DNA from 3 places in the Yersinia canariae genome. Region 1 is predicted to be linked to each of the others. Evidence: predicted binding sites of a transcription regulator. Region 1 holds the regulator's gene; each other region holds the start of a gene.

Region 1 (8,196 bases):
GGCAGGAATTACCAAGTAACATTGATTATCAGTTAACTGAGCATGGCGGCCATGTCGGATTTGTCGGCGGCTCATTAAAACACCCACAAATGTGGTTGGAACAACGTATTCCAGCCTGGCTTTCCCCCTATTTGGAGCAACAGTCATGATTATCCCCTGGCAGCAAGTCGATAGTGAAACACTGGATAATCTGCTTGAAACCTTTGTGTTACGTGAAGGCACCGATTACGGCGAGCAAGAGCGCTCATTGGCACAAAAAGTCGAAGATGTGCGCCGCCAATTAGTGAGTCGTGAGGCGGTATTAGTGTGGTCTGAACTACACGAAACCATCAATATTATGCCGCGTGGTGCATTTCGTGCCGGGGCAGAAGAGTTGCCATAACCCTCGCGTTGTCGCCACACTCTTCGAGTAAAATCAGAGTGACAAGCTGGACACTTTGCCCTAAAAATAGCCATTAACGATAAAAAAACAGCCAATTTCAGCCTGTCCACTGAGGATCTAACCCCATGGAGTTACAGCTAATATGTCAATTAAACATCCGGTTATAGCCGTTACCGGCTCAAGTGGCGCAGGAACCACGACCACCAGTTTGGCGTTTCGCAAAATTTTCCAGCAATTGAATATTCGCGCGGCACAAATTGAAGGTGACAGTTTCCACCGCTACACTCGCCCGGAAATGGATGCCGCCATCCGTAAAGCGCGGGATCAAGGCCGACATATCAGCTATTTTGGCCCAGAAGCCAATGATTTTGGTCAGTTGGAAGAAAGTGTGTCCCAATACGGTGAGCACGGAACCGGGCGCTCACGTAAGTATTTGCATACCTATGATGAAGCCGTGCCCTATAACCAGATTCCCGGCACATTCACTCCTTGGGAGTCGCTACCCGAGCCGACTGATGTGCTGTTTTATGAAGGCCTGCACGGCGGGGTCGTGACTGAACATCATGATGTCGCGAAACATGTAGATTTGCTGGTTGGCGTAGTCCCCATCGTTAACCTGGAGTGGATTCAGAAATTAGTCCGGGATACCGGCGAGCGCGGCCATTCCCGTGAAGCGGTCATGGATTCCGTGGTGCGCTCCATGGATGACTATATTAACTACATCACCCCCCAGTTCTCGCGCACCCATATTAACTTCCAGCGGGTACCGACCGTCGATACCTCTAACCCATTTGCCGCCAAAGCCATTCCGTCACTGGATGAAAGTTTTGTCGTCATTCATTTCCGGGGTTTGGATCAAATCGATTTTCCCTACTTACTGGCGATGCTACAGGGATCATTTATTTCAAATATCAATACATTGGTAGTCCCAGGCGGGAAGATGGGGCTGGCGATGGAGTTGATTATGGCGCCATTGGTGCAGCAATTGCTGGAAGGGAAAAAAATTGGTTAACACTATCCCAATCCAAAGTCATTGGAGCTGCGGGTAGGCGGCAAGCGAACTCATCCCGATGAGCTTACATAAGTCAGTGATTCGGGTGAGCGAGCACAGCTAACAGCCCCGCAGCTTCAAGGACGAAGGGTTTGCTTAGGCGACTTCGCGGATTTCAAAACTGTGGGTAATGGTCGCCGCTTTGCCCAGCATCAGAGAAACCGAGCAATATTTCTCAGCCGAAAGTTCAACCGCGCGCTCAACAATTTTATCGGTCAAGCCCTTGCCGCTGACAATAAAATGCAAGTTAATTTGCGTAAACAGGCGCGGTGCCTCTTCTCGGCGCTGCGAAGTTAACGTCACTTCGCAATCGCGCACATCGTTACGGCCTTTTTGCAAAATGGAAACAACGTCAATTGCACTACAGCCGCCTGCCGACATTAACAACATTTCCATCGGGCTTGGTGCTTTATCGCCCGCATTCCCATCCATTAAAACTTGATGGCCTGAAGCCGACTCACCCAAAAATGTCAGTCCCTCAACCCACTTTACACGTGCCTGCATAACTCTTGCTCCCGGTTAAATTTTCTGGTTCAGACTACCCTTTCATTTACAAACTGGCAATGTAACCCGATGTTCATCATGCTGAAGCGATACAACACAAGACACTGGCCTCATCCTGTGCTACAAACAGAATCGAAAGTGTTGTTTCTAGAATTAAATAGGGTAGCTTCTCAATACTCAGTGAAGGGTTTCTACCCGGTACGTATCTTGGCTATACCTTTCGGCAGTTGAGCAAATTAATATGCTAAATGAAAGTGTATTTTATAAGCACGCCGTACAGGGAACTCTGAGCCCTGTTAATTAGGCAGCGATAACAACAGAGGATAACAGCGAATGGTTCTCGGCAAGCCACAAACAGACCCGACTCTCGAATGGTTCCTGTCTCATTGCCATATCCACAAATATCCATCGAAAAGTACGCTAATTCACCAAGGTGAAAAGGCCGAAACGCTTTACTACATCGTGAAAGGCTCCGTTGCGGTGCTTATCAAAGATGAAGAAGGTAAAGAGATGATTCTCTCCTATCTAAACCAGGGAGATTTCATCGGCGAGCTTGGATTATTTGAAGAAGGCCAAGAACGTAGTGCCTGGGTTAGAGCAAAAACCGCCTGTGAAGTGGCTGAAATTTCTTACAAAAAATTCCGTCAGTTGATTCAGGTAAATCCAGATATCTTGATGCGCCTGTCTTCACAAATGGCGAATCGCTTACAGATAACATCTGAGAAAGTGGGTAACCTTGCTTTCCTTGATGTCACTGGGCGCATTGCACAAACACTGCTTAATCTGGCAAAACAACCCGATGCCATGACCCACCCAGATGGGATGCAGATAAAGATTACCCGCCAGGAAATTGGTCAAATCGTTGGCTGCTCCCGCGAAACGGTGGGGCGGATACTAAAAATGCTGGAAGATCAAAATCTGATCTCCGCACACGGTAAAACGATTGTCGTTTACGGCACCCGTTAGTTCCCTATAAACCAGTGCCGCTAACCCGGCACTGGTTTTCTTCATCTGTGTGATTAATAAACTCCTGGGGCCTACATGAATTGGCAACGGCTTATTTATCATCCTGAAGTTAACTATGCTCTCCGCCAAACGCTGGTTCTGTGCATACCCGCGGCATTGGGGTTTGCTATTGGCGATTTACGATTGGGGTTGATGTTCTCCCTGATACCCGCTTGCTGTAACATTGCTTCGCTAGATACCCCTCATCAACATTTCTTCCGGCGACTGATTGTCGGCGGGGCTCTCTTTACCTTCAGTAGCTATCTAACTCAACAACTGTTGCTGTGGGATATCCCATTGCCAGTGGTGCTGCTTGGCCTCGCATTAACATTGGGGATAAGTGGTGCCATCAGTCAGCTCAATGGCCGTTTGCTCCCGGCCGCACTGATTGCCGCGATTTTCAGTCTCAGCATGATAGGTCGCGCGCCCATCTGGCAAGCCCCATTGATGTGTGCCGTGGGGACTCTCTGGTACGGCGTATTTACCTGGCTGTGGTTCCGGTTATGTAAGGACCAGCCCATCCGTGAGCCATTGAGCCAGCTTTACCATCTGTTGGCCAATTATTGCGATGCGACATTCCGTTTATTTGGCCAGCGCCGGGAAACGGAAAAGGCAATACCGCAGTTGTTGGATAAACAGCAAGGTATCATGGATGAAATTAATCAACTTTATCAACAATTTAACCTGCTTCCTAACACCACCAAGAAAGAGCAAAAACGGTTACTGACACTATTTCAGATGGCCCTCGATTTGCAAGAACACATCACTGCGGCAATGAATCAGTCAGAAAAAACGCAAGAGCTGATTGAGCAGACACCTATAGAAAAGGTCCTTGAGCGCAATATACAGATTATCTCAACGCAAATGCGCACCATTGCCGATGATATTCTCTACCACCACCGCGCGAAAACCGGCTTTAGCGCCGGTGATGCACTGGTAGAACTGGAAGAGATTGCCCAGCAACATCCTAATAATCCAGTGGCGCAATTTTGCTATTACCATATCAGTCATATTACCCAAATTCTGAGCGACCAGCGCCCGCAGTATGACCGTGATTTGATGTCCAGCCAGATATCCCAACCGTTCTGGCCGGCGCTTGTCGGCTACTTATCTTTTAAATCCAGTGCATTACGTGATGCTGGCCGGATTGGCGTCACCCTGGCTGCTGGCAGTTATATCGGCAACCTGATCCACCTGCCTAAACCTTACTGGATTTTACTCACCATCATGTTGGTGACACAAAACGGCTATAACGCCACGAAGATCCGTATTCATCACCGCGCCCTTGGCACCCTGATAGGGCTGTTACTCGCGGCAGCTTTACTGCACTTTAAAATGCCGGAAGGCACCACGCTGAGCATCATGTTACTCATCACATTGGTAGCCTATCTGGTTCAACGCAAAAACTATGGCTTGTCAGTCATTTTTAGAACTATCACTACGGTGTATATCTTGCAGCTATTGACCGGAGAAGGGGCGGACTTTTTGATCCCGCGGTTGCTGGATACGTTAATCGGCTGCGCATTGGCCTTTGCCAGTGCACTCTGGTTATGGCCTCAGTGGCAAAGCGGTTTACTGCGTAAAAATGCGCATCAGGCGCTAGAGAGTTATCAGAGTATCCTGCGTATCCTACTGAAACCTAAGCCAGATGTTGGGGAACTGTCCTATGAGCGCATTCAGGTGAACAAAGCCAGCAATGCTGTTCTTAACTCACTGAATCAGGCCATGCAGGAGCCGGGATTCAACTCCAAATATTTATCAGACATGCGCCTATGGGCCACACATAGCGAACTTATTGTCGGGCATATCAACGAGATGACTATCCTGACCCGGGCCTATCCACTGGGAGAATCGCCCGCAGATGCAGATAAACGCCACGTCCGGTTAACCGTTAAATTGGCGGAAGATTATTTACAGCTATGTGAAATGGCGATACAGCAATGCCAGCAACGGCTGGAGTCGGATAGCAGTGAGGGGAATAACGATTTTGTGCAAATGCCGGATATCGATCCCGACACCCAAATCTCTGAATTGGAACGCAATTTACGCCGCATCTTGTCGCATCTTAGCGTAATGCATACCGTTTCATCCCTAGCATGGCAACAACAGCCGCACCACGGTATTTGGCGCAGCCATAGATTGCAGAGTAAGGCGTAAAATGGAGAGGTTAAGCCCTCTCCATGAGGCCACTTAGCCTTTTACCAGGTTGGCGATGGCTTGTTCCAAACGCGCCATACCTAGCTGAATATCTTCTTGCTCAATCACCAGTGAAGGTGCCAACCGCAGTACGTCTGGCCCCGCATTGAGAATCATCAAACCCTGCGCTGCCGCCTCGGTCAGGAACTCCCGCGCACGACCATGATATTGCGGTGTTAATTCTGCCCCAATCAACAACCCCATGCCGCGAATATCACTAAACACATGATACTTGCTGTTAATTTCTTGCAGAGCCTGCACAAACACGCCGTGACGCTGTTCAATACCATCAAGTACCTCAGGGGTGTTAATCACATCCAATGCGGCTTCTGCTACCGCACAGGCCAGAGGATTGCCACCATAAGTGGTACCGTGTGTTCCGACGGCCATCACTGATGCAATTTCTTCTGTTGTCAGCATCGCACTGACAGGGAACCCGCCGCCCAATGCTTTAGCCGTAGTGAGGATATCTGGCGTGACACCATAATGCATATAGGTAAACAGCTTACCGCTGCGCCCCATGCCGCTTTGAACTTCATCAAACACCAACAGCGCTTTATGTTGGGAGCAGAGCGCACGCACCCCTTGCAGAAACTCTGGCGTCGCAGAGGTAATGCCCCCTTCCCCTTGGATCGGCTCCAGCACGACTGCGCAAGTGTGGTCATCCATTACTGCTTTTACCGCTGCCAAATCATTAAAAGGCACATGGATAATATCAGCGGGTTTCGGACCAAAACCATCGGAGTATTTTGGCTGCCCCCCGACTGATACAGTAAATAGGGTGCGGCCATGGAATGCATTGTGGAAGGCAATGATTTTAGTTTTATAAGGACTATGGCGTTCAATAGCGTAATGGCGGGCTAACTTAAATGCGGCCTCATTTGCTTCGCCGCCAGAGTTGGCGAAAAACACCCGGTCAGCAAAGGTCGCGGCAATCAGTTTTTGCGCTAAACGTAGCGCTGGCTCATTGGTGAATACATTACTGGTATGCCATAGCATTTCACCTTGCTGATGCAATGCCGCCACCAATGCCGGATGGCAATGCCCCAGTGCTGTGACTGCAATTCCACCTGCAAAATCAATGTATTCCGTGCCTTGCTGATCCCACACCCGGCTACCTTTCCCTTTTACCGGGATAAACTGCGCTGGTGCATAAACAGGCAAAATAACCTGATCGAATGTACTGCGATTCACTGCTAATTTATCTGCCATTACGCTGCCCACCCTGATAAACCATTAAACTACCCATTACTGATATGTGAAAATATAATCACAAAATATGCATAAAAAATCACAATCAGGCAAATGAAAAATTATTTAATTGACGACATACAAATCAACTAATTAATTTCTAAGGAAATTATCTAATAATTGATGACCTTGCTCACTGAGGATACTCTCCGGATGGAACTGCACGCCTTCCAGCGGCAAACTACGATGGCGGATACCCATAATCTCATCCATTACACCGCCCTGCTCCGTCCACGCAGTCAGCTCAAAACAATCAGGCAGTGAGTCGGCGGCAATGACTAAAGAGTGATAACGCGTCACGGTCAGCGGTTGATTAAGCCCACGAAAAACCCCCTCACCAGTATGGCGAATAGCGGTTGTTTTGCCGTGCATCACTTGCCGCGCCCGCACAATCCGCGCGCCAAAAGCCTGCCCTAGCGCCTGATGACCAAGACAGACGCCCAAGATTGGCAACTGACCGGCGAAGTGGCGAATAGCGGCCAAAGAGATCCCGGCCTCATTCGGTGTGCAGGGGCCGGGAGAAATGACCAAATGAGACGGTGATAATTTTTCAATATCAGTCAGTTGCACTTCATCATTACGTTTAACCACCACCTCCGCGCCCAGTTCACAAAAATACTGGTAAAGGTTGTAGGTAAATGAATCGTAATTATCGATCAATAACAGCATTTCATATCCAAAACATCGAGTTAACGCTTGCGCCCACCGGTAATAGACCCCAGAACACCGCGCAAAATTTGTCGGCCCAGATCGCGCGCCATACTTTTGGCGGCAGTTTGCACCATACCATCACGTTTACCACCACGCGGGCCGGTAGAACCAAACAGCAAATCATTCAGCCCATCCATCAGACCACCGCCGTGACCATTCGGCTGCTCAGGTGCTTTCGCCCCGCCAGACGCCGCGTCCCCCAAGGTGGATGAGCCATCAGCAGACAATTTCTCATAGGCCGATTCTCGGTCCACCATCTCTTCGTAGCGGCCATACAATGGCGAATGATTGATGGCGTGATTGCGTGCAGCGACATCCAGCGCCCCCATTTTGGATTGCGGAGCAATCACCATGGCGCGCTCAACAATATTGGGCCGCCCTTTCTCATCAAGAAAAGAAATAAGTGCTTCGCCCACGCCCAGTTCGGTAATCACCTGTTCGGCACTGAATGCCGGGTTCGCCCGCATAGTTTGCGCGGCGGATTTAACCGCTTTTTGATCGCGAGGGGTAAAAGCGCGTAATGCATGTTGCACCCGATTCCCCAATTGGCCGAGGATCTTATCCGGAATATCTAGCGGGTTTTGTGTCACAAAATAGATACCCACCCCTTTTGAACGAATCAGGCGCACAACTTGTTCAACTTTATCCACCAGCGCCGTCGGAGCATCGGTAAACAATAAATGGGCTTCATCAAAGAAAAAGACCAATTTAGGTTTATCCACATCCCCCACTTCCGGTAATTGCTCGAAAAGCTCGGCCAATAACCACAGCAGGAAAATGGCATAGAGTTTAGGTTGATTAATCAGTCGGTCAGCAGCCAGCAGGTTGATAACACCTTGCCCATTGCTGCCAGTTCGCATCAAATCGTGAATATCCAGCATTGGCTCACCAAAGAATTGATTAGCTCCCTGCTCTTCTAAGGTCAATAAACCGCGCTGGATGGCACCAATCGAGGCTGGAGTGATATTGCCGTATTGCGTGCGGAACTGTTTGGCATTATCGCCGACGAATTGCACGATAGCGCGTAAATCTTTCATGTCCAGCAGCAGCAAATTGTTGTCGTCCGCAATTTTAAAGACTAATTGCAGCACACCAC
Region 2 (8,196 bases), 590 kb from region 1:
ACTCACCAAAAGCAAGAATGAATACGATAGGCATTGCCCACGTCTCATGTTCGCGAACAAAATCAGTAACGGTAGTAATGACATCATTTAGGGTCACAGGCATTTTCCTGTTATCAACAAAGTTGCCATTAGCATACTCAATGTATCGACATGTTTGTTTAACAAAAAATAAACGGCCGGAAGATTCCGACCGTTTATCAGGGTTAATTTAGAATATCAATGATATCAAGCGTTGGCAGTGACTACTTTATTGCCAGCCATCTCGGCTGATCTGCGAATCCACAGTTCACGCCATTTTTTCAGCGCTGATATCAAGATAATTACACCCAATGTCATCATGATGATAGAGATAATACCATTGAACAAATTGTAACCTTTCGCTGCTGAATTGAAGTACACATGGGTAATCATCCAATAGCCCGCATAGTTTACAGTGACAAACAGATACGCAAGTGGGATCACACAAGTCAGCATGTAAACACGTTTGGTTGCTAAACGCAGGATGATAGTGGCACCAATGATTAAGCCAACAGAAGCCATTAACTGGTTTGATACGCCGAACAGCGCCCAAACCGAGTTGATATCGCCGGAGTTAAGGAGGTAACCCCACAACGCGCAAGCAATAACACTGCACACTAATGTGCCAGGTAACCAATCAGTGCGTTTCAATGGTGCCCAGATATCGCCCAGGAAATCTTGCAGCAGGTAGCGAGCAACACGGGTACCAGAGTCAACGGCTGTCAGAATAAATACGGCTTCAAACATCACAACAAACTGGAAGAAGTAAGCAGCTAAACTACTGAACCATGGCACTCGAATGAAGATATCCGTCATACCCACAGCTAAGGTAACAGCACCACCGGTACGGCCATACAAATCTAAGCCAATTTCCTGACTCAGTTTTGGCAGGTTAACCACTTCCATGCCGAGCATACTCCAGGCTTCAGCAGATGAGTTAATCGCAAAATAGTCAGCAGGATGCAGGGATGTTGCAGCGATCAGGGCCATAACCCCAACCATACATTCGGCCAGCATCGCGCCAAAACCAACAGGTAGGATATCACTCCATTTATCGATCTGTTTTGGTGTAGTACCTGAACCGATAAATGCATGGAAACCGGAAATAGCACCACAAGCAATGGTAATAGAGATAAACGGCCAGACCGGCCCTGCCAGAACTGGGCCGCCACCATGAATAAACTGTGTTACTGCTGGGAATTGAATTTCAGGGTTAATAAATACAACACCGACAATCAGTGCACCGAATACACCGATTTTCATAAAGCTGGAGAGGTAACCGCGAGGGGTTAACAGCATCCAGACAGGTAAGGCTGTAGCGAAGAAAGCATACATTGGCAGAATAATACTAACGGTATCGGCTTTCAGCATTAGCCATTCACCAAGCCAAGTGCCTTCAATGTAAGGGCCGACGAACACGCACACCATAATGGCGGCGATACCGACATAAGAAGCCCCTTTCATGCTGCCAGTCATGCGTTCCCATAAACCAACACAAATTGCGATAGGGATTGTCATGAAGACCGCGAAAGTACCCCAAGGGTTACGTTCCAGCGCATGTACCACAACCATCGACAACCCGGCCATGGTAATAGTGATAATAAATAGCATAGCCAGACCGGTACACCAGCCCGCGACTGGCCCAAGTTCTGATTTAGCCACTTCAGACAGGGACTTACCCTGATGTTTCATTGAAGCAAACAGAACGACGGTGTCGTGCACAGCACCACCGATAACACAACCAATCAGTAACCACAGGAAGCCGGGTAAATAACCATATTGGGCTGCCAGTACTGGGCCAACCAAGGGGCCAGCCGCAGCAATAGCTGCAAAGTGGCTACCAAAGTTCACCCATTTTTTAGTTGGAACGTAATCTTTACCATCTTCAAAGGTGTGGGAAGGTGTTACTTCACTGTCATCGACTCGCAGAACCTTACGAACAAAAAAGATACCGTATAAACGGTAGCAGATCATAAGGATACACGCGGAGGCGATAACAAAGGTAATCGCATGTTGCATGAGCATTCTCTCCAGGGAATTTGTCAGGCGTTAACATACGCTTGGTCCCTAAGAGAAATACCCGCGAACTGGTTAAGCGGTAGTTTGCATCATTAAGCGGTTAAAAAGAGCCACCCAGTGGTGGCTCAATACACGATAAATCACAAAATTAGCCTCTTGGTATGCGATTACTCCAAGAAATATGACTGCAATTTTTCACGCTCGCGGCTGCCAAGACCAAATTCATGCTGTAGCCACTGTTCGCGGCTACCATACCTCTCTTGAATACTAAGCAGAGCAGTTTGAATAAACTCTTCTCGAGCCGACAGTACAAAAGCAAATTGACCTAGTGCCTTATCATTTAATTTGAGTGCCAGTTCAGCCAGCATATGTTCACGAAAAGGTGCCAGTGTCGTTTCAGTCAGCAAGTAATCTTCCAAGACTGTCGATTCATCAGCCCCTAAAGCAAACAGCACCAATGCTGAACCCACTCCGGTACGGTCTTTTCCGACCGCACAATGTTGTACCACACCTGCCGCGTCGTGTTCTGGCGAAGCACTATTTTGTAGCAAACTGACCAATTGCTTATAAGCTTGATTATTAAATGGTAGGCGGCGATAGAGCTCTAGCATGAAGGCTCTGGCATCAAATGTCGCTAACGTCTCGTTTGTCAGTTTCTCGAGATTGGCGTTAACTTCACTGCTGAGTGGGTTGGCTGGAATATTGTGATAGCTGGCACCCGGCCAAACAATATCGGGTTTGGCCTGAACTTCATCAGCATCGCGGTAATCTAGAATTTGAGCAACGGAGCCACTGCTGAGAACCTCACAATCTTTAGAACTCAAACGATCAAGTGAACCCGAGCGAAATAATAACCCGCGCTTGATACGCCGGCCATCTGTAACGACGTTACCACCAAGATCACGAAAGTTAATACCACCATCCAGTGGCAGCAGGGAAGGATGAGATAGAACAGGTGTCGTCATATTTTCCTCTTATTATTGTCCATTATAAGAGCTACGACATTAACAGATAATCAGCCGAAATAAAGAACGGGCCAGTAACTGACCCGCTCGTATGATATTCATTGATTCATTTGCGGAGAGTTACTGGCCCGCCAGCAGTAGGTATTACAGTAGGTGGCGAGCCGCTTCAACGACAATTTTCACCGCATGGCTTTCAGTCGCTTTCATGGTTTCTTCATTCGGAATTTCTTGCTGGGTGCGGTTAACAATTACCCCAGCGACCATGCCGGCACGCAGGCCTTGGCTGGCGCACATTGTCAGCAATGTGGCTGATTCCATTTCATAATTCATTACTCCCATAGATTGCCATTCTTCCATGGAGCCTTTGAAACGGCGGACAACACGGCCAGAGTAAGTATCGTAGCGTTCTTGCCCTGGATAGAAAGTATCTGAAGAAGCGGTGACACCAATATGAGTCGTCGCACCAACAGATTTAGCCGCATTAACCAATGCTGTGGTGCAGTCAAAATCAGCCACTGCCGGGAATTCCATTGGCGCAAAGTGCAGACTGGCACCGTCTAAACGCACTGCTGCGGTTGTGACCAATACATCACCAACATTAATATGTGGCTGAATCGCACCTGTAGTACCAATACGCAGGAACGTCCGCACACCGAGTTGCGCTAATTCTTCAACCGCAATAGAGGTGGATGGGCCACCAATCCCAGTTGAGCAGACAATCACAGCTTTGCCATCAAGTTCGGCACGCCATGAGGTAAATTCACGATGTGAAGCCAGATGTACTGGGTTATCCATCAATTTAGCGATTTTCTCAACACGCTGTGGGTCACCCGGAACGATAGCCAGAGTCGCCCCTTGCAAATCATTTTTAGTCAGGCCCAAGTGAAAAACGTCGGATTTAGCCATGTGTGAGACTCCTCTTTCATGAGAGATGTTATAGGGAGGTACAAAGGAATACTTTACTCAAAACCATCACATTATTTCGTGATGATGGTCACCTTGATAAAAGAAATGATAACTTCAAATACATTTTAAATGTGACACATATCACATAACAACTTCATTGAGACTGTTTTTTATACAAAAAAAGCCCGCAGCAACAGTGACTTTATATATGAATAACAATGATAGGACTCATTGATGAATGTTGACGATATATCTTCTCGTCATCAGTTGACTGAGCAGGTGCCTCAATATCGCAATAAAACGTTTAATTACGGCAACCTGATCTCATTAATCTCACAGATTATCTATAGTAAAAGTCGACAACTGCAAATATCAGAGCAATGGATAGCTCAACCCAATAAGACTTTATCGAGCCATATTTTCCTCATTTCGTAAGGAGACCACAGTGAAAACTGATCAATTGATGACTCTCAGGCAGGCGGCAAGCGGATTCACCCCCGCAGTCGATCCTCTGGCCCCGACGACCCGCCATACCGATCAACAAGGTATTCACTGCACGGAAACCACTATCCCGTCCCAAGGAGACGAGTTACCGGCCTATATTGCTAAGCCAGCCCAACATACTGGCCCATATCCTGTCGTTATTGTTGTACAAGAAATCTTTGGTGTGCATGAGCACATTCAGGATATCTGCCGCAGACTGGCGAAGCAGGGATATTTGGCCATCGCCCCTGAATTATTCTTCCGCCAAGGGGATGCCAAAGAATATGATGATATCAATGCGTTAGTTAAAAATCTGGTCAGCAAAATACCTGACAGGCAGGTGATGGTTGACCTTGACCATACTGCACATTGGGCATCGCGCCACGGCGGGGATACCAGCAAATTGGCCATTACCGGCTTTTGCTGGGGTGGGCGAATTGCATGGCTATATGCCGCTCATAACCCGCAATTAAAAGCGGCTGTAGCTTGGTATGGCAAATTGGTCGGAGAGAAAACCTTACTGCTACCGAAATATCCGGTTGATATTGCCGTCGACCTCAACGCGCCGGTATTGGGATTATATGGTGGCAAAGATGGCAGTATTACCCAGGAGCATATTGACACCATGCGTCAGGCACTAAGGGCCGCGAATGCCGATGCCGAGATCATTGTTTACCCTGAGGCAGGGCATGCATTTAATGCGGATTACCGCCCCAGTTATCACGCAGAATCTGCACTGGATGGCTGGCAGCGCATGCTGAACTGGTTTGCAGAGCACGGCGTTGCTGCTAACCCAGTGCCTGAAGAAGATAAATAATAGCCATAAAAAAGGGCGCAACATATGCGCCCGAAGTCTCACAACACAGAGTAAAGCGCTATTAAGCTTGTTCTGCGCGCAAGCGCTGTGCCGCAAGTACCATGTTTGCCAGCGCCTGACGGGTTTCTGGCCAGCCACGGGTTTTCAAACCACAGTCTGGGTTAACCCACAAACGTTCCGCAGGAATCCGCTGCGCCGCTTTGCGCAATAAAGCTTCAATCCATTCCACACTTGGCACATTCGGTGAGTGAATATCATAAACGCCGGGGCCTATTTCATTGGGATAAGCGAAGTCTTCAAATGACTCCAACAATTCCATATCTGAACGGGACGTTTCGATGGTAATCACATCAGCATCCAGCGCAGCAATAGAATCCATGATGTCATTGAACTCGCAGTAACACATATGGGTGTGAATCTGAGTATCGTTTTGCGCGACCGCCGCATTCAATTTAAAAGCATCAACCGCCCACTGTAGATAAGCTTGCCAGTCAGCACGGCGCAGAGGTAGGCCTTCACGCAGTGCTGGTTCGTCAATTTGGATGATACCAATACCGGCTTTCTCCAGATCCTCGACTTCATCACGCAGTGCCAATGCAATTTGTTTAGCAATAGTTTCACGGCTAACATCTTCGCGCGGGAATGACCAACACAGGATAGTCACCGGCCCGGTTAACATGCCTTTTACCGGTTTGTCCGTCAGAGACTGAGCATATTTGGCCCATTCAACGGTAATGGCTTCAGGGCGGCTGATATCACCAATAATTACCGGTGGTTTAACACAACGTGACCCATAGCTCTGTACCCAACCATTTTGTGTAAAGACAAAACCATCCAGATGCTCGCCGAAATATTCGACCATGTCATTACGTTCAGCTTCGCCATGCACCAGCACGTCCAGGCCCAAACGCTCCTGTTCGGCAATGGCTTGTTTGATATGCTCGCTAATACCGGTGCGGTAGTTTTTGCCATCCAAACGGCCTTGCTTGAAGTCCAAACGTAAACCCCGAATTTCAGTGGTTTGTGGGAATGAGCCAATGGTAGTGGTCGGCCAGGCAGGTAAATTAAAGCGCTTACGCTGAGCAGCCGCACGCGCTTCATAAGGCAATTGGCGCTCAATATCTTGTGCAGTGATAGCCGCCAAACGCTGTTCTACTTGTGCGTTGTGGACACGGCTGGAAGCACGGCGAGCACGAATTGGAGCACTGTAAGCGGCTAATTCAGCCAGTTTGGCTTCAGTAGGTGCATTCAGCGCCTGTGTTAACAGTGCCAGTTCGGCACATTTTTGCAGGGCGAAAGCAAACCAGCTCTTCACTTCTGCATCAAGGCGGGTTTCTTCACTTAAATCAATCGGGCTGTGTAATAAGGAACAAGAGCTTCCCAACCATAACGGACGACTATTTACCAGCGGTTGCAGACGTTCAAACCAATGACTCAGATCGGCGCGCCATACGTTACGGCCATTAATAACACCCAGTGATAACAGCCACTCATTTGGCAGTTTTGCATTCAGGCCAGCAATATCATCCTGACCGGCAACCACATCAACGTGCAGGCCTTGTACGGGTAAAGCGCGAATAGTGTCAAGGTTATGGCCGATGCTGTCGAAATAAGTGGTCAGCAGCAATTTAACCTGACCTTGCAGTGCCTGATAAGCCGGCTGGTAGGCGTCCAGCCACTCTTGTGGCAATTCCAATACCAATGCTGGCTCGTCAATCTGTACCCACTCGATACCGCGTTTTGCCAATTCCGCCAGAACTTGCTGATAGACTGGCAAAATATCTTTTAGTAATGAGAGGCGGTCAAACTGCTCACCTTTCACTTTCCCCAACCACAGATAAGTTACCGGGCCAAGCAGTACTGGCTTGATTTTATGGCCCAATGCCAGCGCTTCATCCACTTCATCTAGCAGTTGAGTCCAGCCCAACTTGAACTGCTGGCCCTGTTGGAACTCAGGCACCATGTAGTGATAGTTAGTATTAAACCATTTCGTCATTTCTGCTGCTGCTGCCGGTGTACCGGTAGGTGCGCGGCCACGGCCAATTCGGAACAAGGTATCTAAGTCAATCGAACCATCTGCATTCTGATGGCGCTCTGGGACGTTGCCCAGCAGTAAGCTTGTGGTCAATACATGGTCATACCAGGCGAAATCACCGACTGGCAATAAATCAACACCAGCTTGTTGTTGCTGTTGCCAATGGCGGGCGCGCAATTCACGACCCACATTGAGCAATTCTTCTTGCGTGGAGTTGCCTGCCCAGTAACTTTCTTGTGCTTTTTTCAGTTCACGTTTCAGACCTACACGCGGAAAACCCAGTGTGTGATTTAAAATTGTCATCGTCTTATTTCCCATTTAGCCATCCAGATGTTTACACATCCATAATCAGCAGGTACTGTATTAATCACAAGCGCAATTTGTTCACTGTCACTGTGAAGGACTCTCATGATCGAACTGAAACACTTACGCACTCTACAAGCTTTGCGTAATACCGGCTCACTGGCTGCGGCGGCGACACAACTTCATCAGACCCAATCGGCCTTGTCTCATCAATTCAGTGACCTGGAACAACGTCTGGGTTTTCGCCTGTTTGTGCGTAAAAGCCAGCCATTACGTTTCACTACGCAAGGTGAGATCTTGTTGCAGTTGGCAGAACAAGTGCTGCCGCAAATCAAGCAAGCGCTGCAAACTTGTAAAGAGCCACATCAAACTGCGCTGCGTATCGCCATCGAATGCCATAGCTGTATTCAGTGGCTAACACCGGCGCTGGACAGTTTCCACAAAAGTTGGCCCCAAGTGGCAATGGACTTCAAATCAGGTGTGACTTTCGACCCACAGCCAGCCTTGCAGCAAGGAGAGCTGGATTTGGTGCTGACGTCTGATATTTTGCCGCGCAGTGGTCTGCACTATTCGCCGATGTTTGATTTTGAGGTACGGCTGGTACTGGCACCAGACCATCCTTTGGCCAATAAAGCCCGCATTGAACCGGA
Region 3 (8,196 bases), 1.0 Mb from region 1:
TCTTGTGCGAGAAACAAGGTATCCCCCTGCTTATGAAATAAAAGCGGCACAGCGGACAAAATAGCCCGCAGTGCATCTGCTCAGTTCAATGACTGAGATAATGGTTAGTAGCCGGTGCTGTTGCTGTTGCTCTGATGACCCAATGTCGTCAACAAGCTGCCCAACAGACTGGATGCGCCAAAACGGAAGTGGCGAGCATCAGCCCAACCTTCGCCCATCAATTGGTCGGCCAGTTGCAGGAATTGCGCGGCGTCTTCTGCAGTACGTACGCCCCCCGCAGGTTTAAAACCAACGGTTTTCGCCACTCCCAAGTCACGAATAGTGCGCATCATGATGCTGGCACTTTCCAGCGTGGCATTAACCGGCACCTTGCCGGTGGAGGTTTTGATAAAATCAGCCCCGGCTTTGATAGCAATCTCGGAGGCTTGGCGAATCAAATGCTCTTGCTTTAACTCACCGGTTTCAATGATAACTTTCAGCAATACATTGGCATCAGCACAAGCTTCTTTGCACTGTTTCACCAATTCAAAACCGACTTTATCGTTACCGGCCATTAAAGCGCGATAGGGGAAAACGACGTCCACTTCATCCGCACCATAGGCAATCGCAGCCCGGGTTTCAGCCAGCGCAATAGGAATATCATCATTGCCATGAGGGAAATTGGTGACCGTTGCAATGCGGATTTCAGGTGTTCCTTGCTCACGTAATGTTTTACGCGCAATAGGAATAAAGCGAGGATAAATACAGATTGCCGCTGTATTACCGGCAGGACTTTTAGCCTGATGACACAGAGCAATAACCTTATCGTCGGTATCGTCGTCATTCAGGGTGGTTAAATCCATTAAACTCAGCGCGCGTTTGGCATAATCATTTAGATTCGCGCAGGCGGTTAAATCGGTCATAAAACTCTCCAACACTTTTCAGCCCCGGCACCTTGCCAAAACTGAGTATTTATTTATGAGCCGTATAGTTCTAGCTCAATACGTTGGCGAGCGGACTTGGTTCCTTGAAGATAGCCCCTGTATGGGTGGCAATTGAGATCCATCTCACCGCACTAACTTATAGCTCTATTTGAACACGATATCAGCACATGAGATGTGTTCAAATTCACACTAATCAATAGTAACTTGTAACAGATGAAAATTATATGTGATTAAAGTCACAAAATAACCTCATTTATAGCTGACTGACACTATTACGCCCACTTGCATCAAGGATAGCTTATGCGGAGGAATCCGCAGGATTATGGGGCGGAACCATAAAATAATGAGGAGTTAGTCGTGCCTCCTGTTTGAGGACGGACAGCGCACAAGAACCGCAGCATACAGGTAGTATGTGACGGTAATGAGCACTGCCCAGACCAAAATGGCCAATCAAGCTGGCCGAATTACAGGGCGAGGAAGAAACCCGCGATAGTGGCACTCATCAGATTCGACAGAGTCCCTGCTGCAACAGCTTTCAGACCAAAGCGCGCGATATCATGGCGGCGGTTAGGTGCCATGCTACCTAGCCCGCCCAACAAGATGGCGACAGAGGACAAGTTAGCAAAACCACACAGTGCGAAGGAAATAATGGCTTTTGAATGTTCAGAAACTACCTGTAAACCCGCTGCTTTAACTAACTCTTCAGCTTGTAAATATTGACCGAAATTCATAAACGCCACGAACTCATTCACAATGATTTTCTGGCCGATAAAGGAGCCTGCTACCATGGCCTCACTCCACGGAATCCCTATCAGATAAGCAATTGGCGAGAATACCCAGCCCAAAATCAATTCCATAGAGAGTTGCGGATAATCAAACCAGCCGCCAATCCCGCCCAGAATACCATTTAGCAATGCAATCAATGCGATAAAAGCTAATAGCATAGCGCCGACATTAAGTGCTAATTGCAGACCGGAAGCCGCACCCGATGCCGCAGCATCAATGATGTTAGCCGGGCGCTCATCTTCAGCAATCAGAGTGGTAGCATCCACAGTATCGTGCGTTTTTTCAGTTTCTGGCACCATCAATTTAGCGAACAACAACCCGCCGGGAGCCGCCATAAAGGAGGCCGCAATCAGGTATTCCAGCGGCACGCCCATTTGTGCATAACCGGCTAATACTGAACCCGCGACGGAGGCTAAACCGCCACACATTACCGCAAACAATTCAGATTGAGTCATAGTGGCAATATAGGGCCGCACGACCAATGGGGCTTCGGTTTGCCCGACAAAAATATTGGCTGTCGCGGAAAGAGATTCAGTACGCGAAGTTCCCAATAGCTTCTGTAACCCACCACCTAATACTTTAATCACCAATTGCATAACGCCGAGATAATATAAAACGGCGATTAAAGAGGAGAAGAATACAATAACGGGCAATACTCGCAGGGCAAATACAAAACCACCGCCGCCAAAGACTTCAAACATTTTGTCGGAAACCAAGCCGCCAAACATAAATGAAATCCCATCATTGCCGTAAGCAATAACATTCGCGACACCTTCGGACATCCCGCCAAGGATACGGCGTCCCACCGGGACATATAATACCAGCGCACCAATACCCACCTGAATAATAAATGCCCCAACTACAGTGCGGATATTAATCGCCCTAAAATTACTTGAAAGAAGCACGGCTATTAATATCAGTACTGCCATTCCAACTAAACTCATGAGCATGCAGATAATCCTGTTAATGATTTGTATTTGAATAATGTGGGGATGGATTATACCGGCATGATCTGGCTATCAAACAATCTCTGTCACAAATAAACACAACTGAAAGCAAACACAAAGCAGTTAACGTGACCAAAATCACATTAAAATAGCAAAAAGTGAAAGCACGCTAACTATTAGGATGATTTGCATAATGAAATCAAAAGACTATCGCGGGCATTAATCAACTGAGGGTAATTGAAATAAACGTTGGCTATTTTGCAAAAGATGGGCCGCAATCTCTGATGGCGCTTCTTGGCGTAACTCACACAACACCGCAAATACATTCGCGGCTTGCTCTGGCCGATTGGGTTGGCCTTGAAAACCCGCAAGGGGCATATCCGGCGCGTCGGTCTCCAGCAATAGGGCTGAAAGGGGTAATGCCGCCATAACATGTCGAGTTTTCTGCGCCCGTTCATAAGTGATAGTTCCCCCCACACCAATGTAATAACCCAAGCGAATGAATGCCTGTGCTTGGGCTAAACTGCCTGCAAAGCCGTGTACCACACCAGTGCAGGGCAAAGCGACTTTACGCAAGGCAGAAGCGAGTTGGTCATGTGATCGGCGCGAATGCAAAATGACCGGGAGATCATGCTGCCTGGCGAGCTTCAATTGGGCATTCAATAGCGCTAATTGACGGGGTAACTGCGGCTCATCCATATAGAGATCCAGGCCAATTTCTCCCACCGCCACCAGCTTCTCTGTTTTATTCCGCAGCGCCGAGGCCAATATGGCTAAATCAGCTTCCTGATGCTGCGCAATATAAAGCGGATGCATGCCCAGTGCGGCAAATAGTGGCGGATAGTTAGCCGCCAAATCGAGAATGCGAGGAAAATAATCAGCACTGACCGCGGGCACAATAATTTGCCTGACATTCGCTTGCGCAGCACTCATTAAGCTGGCTGTTTCCGCGCCGCTGAAAGGAGGGAAATCAAAGTGGCAATGGGTATCAATAAAATAGGGCATCTGCCCGCTGCGCCATGCCATTACGCGGTATCACCTTTGGTTTTCGCCACATCAGGCGGCAAAATAATATCCGCTTGCAGAGGCTTCTTTTTGCTCCGTGTCGCCGCAGGGATAATTAGCCCACTGTCTGCCACTGTCATCTGCGGTGGAAGATGGTTGGTAATTTTCGCGGTGACGGCTGGCGCAATAATATCCGGCGATTGAGTGATATCAAATGAAGAATCATCATTATCAATATCAATAAAGTCAGCCATATCATCTGGTTGGTTAATATCTTGCGGTTGAATCATACGGCGGGAAAGAGAAATCGACGTTTTCTCCCCCTTGATTTCAGACTGCTCCAACTGATCTTTAGGCAACAGCCAATGCCCGACAGTTGCCAAAAAATAGCGGCCGCAACGACGCCCTAAATGGTAATCACGATTCAGAGCCGCGATTCGGCTCCCCAGTGCATTACTGGCAAGGGGTTTAGGCGGGAAAATCTCGAAAATACGCAAGTCACCCGGCGGCTTTTCAATAAATTGCTGAATACGATGATAACTCTGCTCATGCTGCTGCATAATTCGCACCAGTTGCTGCAAGCTACTCTCACTCAGCCAGTGCTCCATCCGCTTCATCCATTGCGGCGTATAATAAGCCTGCGAAGGTACTGTGCGGATAACCACAATCGTATCAGCCCCACGGCGATAAGCTTCCTCTACAGGAATCGCATCACTAATACCGCCATCTTGATAGCTAATCCCATCTAAATCAACACCTTGACGATACAATCCTGGAATAGCACTGGAGGCCTTAATGGCCGGTAACCAGCTTTCTCGGGTTGGAGAGATATAGGTGGGTTCGAAATCATCACTGCGGCAAGCGCACATGAGAAACTCACGGCCATCACGCAGATGTTGTTCGGCTTGATCCATAGCTAACGGTAACTGCTGGGAGGTGATATCCACCAGCCAATCGAGATCAATTAAGTGGCCACCGCGAACAAAGCGCAATGGATTGAAGAAGTTAGCTGTAGTGGTGTAACGGGTAATGACGCGGCGTGCATAGCCGGGTTGGCCACAGATAAAAGCAGAGAGATTTTGCGCACCAGCAGAGGTGCCAATCATCAAATCAAAAGGGTTAAAGCGGGCGCGCTGGAATTCATCCAGCACACCGGCTGTAAAAATTCCCCGCTGCCCGCCGCCCTCGCAAACCAACGCCATTTTACCGGGTTGGTATGGTTTATAGGCGAGTGGCTCAATATTACCGAGCGTGATAGGTATTCTGTATCCCACCATCTATCCTCATTGCGTTACAACAGGTGTTGAGGATACCCCTTCTTACCCTTGCTGTAACCCTTGCGCCTGACTAAAGGCGTTTACGTCCTGTAAACAAACTGATGAGGAATAGAATAATACCGACGACGAAAACAACTTTCGCGGCCCAGGCTGCTGTACCGGCTAGCCCCCCAAAACCTAATGCCGCCGCGATTAACGCAATAACCAGAAATATAATGCCCCAGCGAAACATAAGCTTCTCCTTCCCGTTTGAAAAAATGACTTCGTAAACTGACGTTCAAAAATCACTCTTTAACCACCTCTGTCTATTTAAAAGTAGCGTATTTGACAGAAGTTGTATTATTTGGATTTATTGGATGAATTATTTAGCTGACATACTTATTAACGGGTATTTCGCAGGTTATATTGTTGCCCACGAAATACCCATCAGCCAGATAATAATTAAGGCTTGATGCTGAGGTCGTTTTTAACGCTTTTTACGCCATCAACGGCTTTAGCAATACTTTCGGCACGTTCGGCCTGAGCTTTATTTTCAACATTACCGGATAATTGCACCACGCCATCCGTCGTTTCTACTGTGATTTTACGTGATGGTACGATGTCATCAGCCAGTAATTTGGCTTTTATTGAACTGGTGGTTGCGGCATCACCAGCATATTCACTGACGGATTGTGATTTCTGATCTTTCACATGTAGCTTATCGCTAACAGATTTAACGCCTTCAATATTTTTGGCGATATCAACTGCGGTTTCAGCTTCTGCCTGAGAACTGACAAAGCCTGTCAGAGTCACAACACCATGATTAGTTTCTACTGAGATATCAGTGCTTTTAAGGGTTTTCTCTTCCAGCAATGCGCTTTTTACTTTGGCCGTTGCAGCGCTGTCGCCCATGTAATTATCGACTTTCTTCATGGAACTATCGAGTTTCGCACCAGTGCTGTCTACAACGTTGTTAGTCTTATTAAGCATTGTGTCTTCGGCGAAGACGCTACCACTTACCAGTATGGTACCTAAAACAACAGCCATCATTGAACGGGCAAATTTTGTGTTTGTCATCGATTTCTTCCTTTATTGTTTTGAATCCTGGACTGGAATAACGCCCCAGTTTTCGGATTCTTACGCCACCTTATATGGGTGGGCATTTGATGAATACTTTACGATTATTGCAGATTAACTCACTCTAATTTGATGCAAGTCAATCCTGCTGGTATCTATAAAGATAGAGCATCTCAGAAGATTTACAGTCGGAATAGGACTAAAACGGAAATATAATACCTAAGTAGGAGTTATCTTAGAGAAAAAATAATGAGAAAAATTAATGAATCGGGGCACTAAGTACCCCGACAGAATGCGGCTGACAGCTTGATTAATGCTCGCGAGTTTTACGGAAACGCACTTCCGGATAACGTTCTTGCGTAATATTAAGATTGACCATAGTGGGCGCGATATAGCTCAAATTATCACCACCATCCAATGCCAGGTTAAGCTCATTCTTACGTTTAAACTCTTCGAATTTCTTCACATCATCACATTCAACCCAACGCGCGGTTGATACGTTAACGGATTCATATACCGCCTCGACGTTGTATTCGCTTTTCAGACGCGAAGACACCACTTCAAACTGCAGAACACCAACAGCCCCAACAATCAGATCGTTATTAGTCAGTGGGCGGAAGACTTGCACCGCACCCTCTTCTGACAACTGAACCAAACCTTTGAGCAACTGTTTTTGTTTCAATGGGTCACGTAAACGAATACGGCGGAACAATTCAGGTGCAAAGTTAGGAATACCGGTGAACTTCATATCTTCACCTTGAGTGAAGGTATCACCAATCTGAATAGTCCCGTGGTTGTGCAGGCCGATAATATCCCCTGCATAGGCTTCTTCGAGGTGGGAACGGTCACCGGCCATAAAGGTCAGTGCATCTGAAATCACCACATCTTTCTTGATGCGCACCTGACGCAGTTTCATGCCTTTTTCAAAGCGGCCAGAAACCACACGTAAGAAAGCTACGCGGTCACGGTGTTTCGGGTCCATATTGGCCTGAATCTTAAAGACAAAACCGGTGAATTTCTCTTCGGCCGCCACCACTTCGCGGGTATCGGTTTTACGTGGCATCGGCGCTGGTGCCCACTCGACCAAGCCATCCAGCATATGGTCGACACCAAAGTTACCCAGTGCGGTACCGAAGAATACCGGTGTTAAATCACCCGACAAGAAAGCGTCATGATCAAACTCATGAGACGCCCCCTGAACCAGCTCCAGCTCTTGGCGGAACTGTTTTGCCAAATCTTCACCGACGGCAATGTCCAGCTCCGGATTATTCAGCCCTTTAACAATGCGCACTTCCTGAATGGTGTGGCCTTTACCGGTCTGGTACAGATAAGTTTCGTCCTTATAAAGGTGATAAACACCTTTAAATAACTTACCGCAACCAATCGGCCAGGTGATAGGGGAACAGGCAATTTTCAGCTCGCGTTCCACTTCATCCAGCACTTCCATTGGATCACGAATATCGCGGTCCAATTTGTTCATAAAAGTCAGGATCGGCGTATCGCGCAGACGAGTAACTTCCATCAGTTTGCGGGTCCGGTCTTCGACCCCTTTCGCCGCATCAATCACCATTAAACAGCAGTCAACGGCGGTTAGCGTGCGGTAAGTATCCTCGGAGAAGTCTTCATGCCCTGGGGTATCAAGTAAGTTGACCAGACAACCGCCATACGGAAACTGCATCACGGACGTCGTGATGGAAATACCGCGTTGTTTCTCCATTTCCATCCAGTCAGATTTGGCATGGTGGCTTGAGCCACGGCCCTTTACCGTACCGGCGGTCTGAATGGCGTGTCCGAACAGCAACACTTTTTCGGTAATAGTGGTCTTACCGGCATCGGGGTGGGAAATAATCGCGAAAGTACGTCTTTTCGCGATTTCCAGTGCATATTCACTTGGAGACATAATTTGAAATTTCTACTTTTAGGCCGCCCTGCTCTGGGCCTCACATCCTAGTGATGTAAGTCCCAAGCAAAGCAAGGCATTGATTATGGCGCTATACCCTACTTGAAACGCCACATTCTAAGCGGACATTCCTATCACTTGGGTATAAGTGGTTATAGCGCGGTATTTTCCCTGATTTATGCGGGATAGACAATTTATTCAAGACAGATAACCCGCAAAAAAGCGCTATCCCATTGGTAATGCCATCATAATGGCATCTTCGCGGCCATCCGCACTTGGGTAATAGTTGCGGCGCACGGAAA

The links. Region 1 encodes CRP, which controls carbon source genes, mostly activating them, when cyclic AMP is high. Its sites were predicted from a motif close to ATGTGANNNNNNTCACAT; they were not measured.
Positions count from the first base shown of each region.
Region 2: a site for CRP is predicted at 4,038-4,055, ahead of udp (uridine phosphorylase). Genes of this name have one in related genera too.
Region 3: a site for CRP is predicted at 2,783-2,800, ahead of F0T03_RS03425 (NupC/NupG family nucleoside CNT transporter). Genes of this name have one in related genera too.

Region 1 is NZ_CP043727.1:4,391,206-4,399,401, forward strand. Features, by position in the region: gene F0T03_RS20200 (hydrolase) at 1-149, shown strand, start outside; gene F0T03_RS20205 (YheU family protein) at 146-382, shown strand; gene F0T03_RS20210 (phosphoribulokinase) at 525-1,394, shown strand; gene F0T03_RS20215 (OsmC family protein) at 1,530-1,937, opposite strand; gene crp (cAMP-activated global transcriptional regulator CRP) at 2,271-2,903, shown strand; gene F0T03_RS20225 (YccS/YhfK family putative transporter) at 2,979-5,099, shown strand; gene argD (bifunctional acetylornithine/succinyldiaminopimelate transaminase) at 5,133-6,350, opposite strand; gene F0T03_RS20235 (aminodeoxychorismate synthase component II) at 6,483-7,058, opposite strand; gene F0T03_RS20240 (helicase HerA-like domain-containing protein) at 7,079-8,196, opposite strand, start outside.
Region 2 is NZ_CP043727.1:271,633-279,828, reverse strand. Features, by position in the region: gene F0T03_RS01270 (DedA family protein) at 1-97, opposite strand, end outside; gene F0T03_RS01265 (carbon starvation CstA family protein) at 226-2,037, opposite strand; gene F0T03_RS01260 (tyrosine-protein phosphatase) at 2,205-3,002, opposite strand; gene udp (uridine phosphorylase) at 3,147-3,908, opposite strand; gene F0T03_RS01250 (dienelactone hydrolase family protein) at 4,354-5,208, shown strand; gene metE (5-methyltetrahydropteroyltriglutamate--homocysteine S-methyltransferase) at 5,270-7,546, opposite strand; gene metR (HTH-type transcriptional regulator MetR) at 7,652-8,196, shown strand, end outside.
Region 3 is NZ_CP043727.1:714,217-722,412, reverse strand. Features, by position in the region: gene deoA (thymidine phosphorylase) at 1-17, opposite strand, end outside; gene deoC (deoxyribose-phosphate aldolase) at 105-902, opposite strand; gene F0T03_RS03425 (NupC/NupG family nucleoside CNT transporter) at 1,388-2,659, opposite strand; gene F0T03_RS03420 (TatD family hydrolase) at 2,876-3,661, opposite strand; gene F0T03_RS03415 (patatin-like phospholipase family protein) at 3,682-4,938, opposite strand; gene F0T03_RS03410 (DUF1328 domain-containing protein) at 5,009-5,170, opposite strand; gene osmY (molecular chaperone OsmY) at 5,380-5,994, opposite strand; gene prfC (peptide chain release factor 3) at 6,305-7,894, opposite strand; gene rimI (ribosomal protein S18-alanine N-acetyltransferase) at 8,120-8,196, opposite strand, start outside.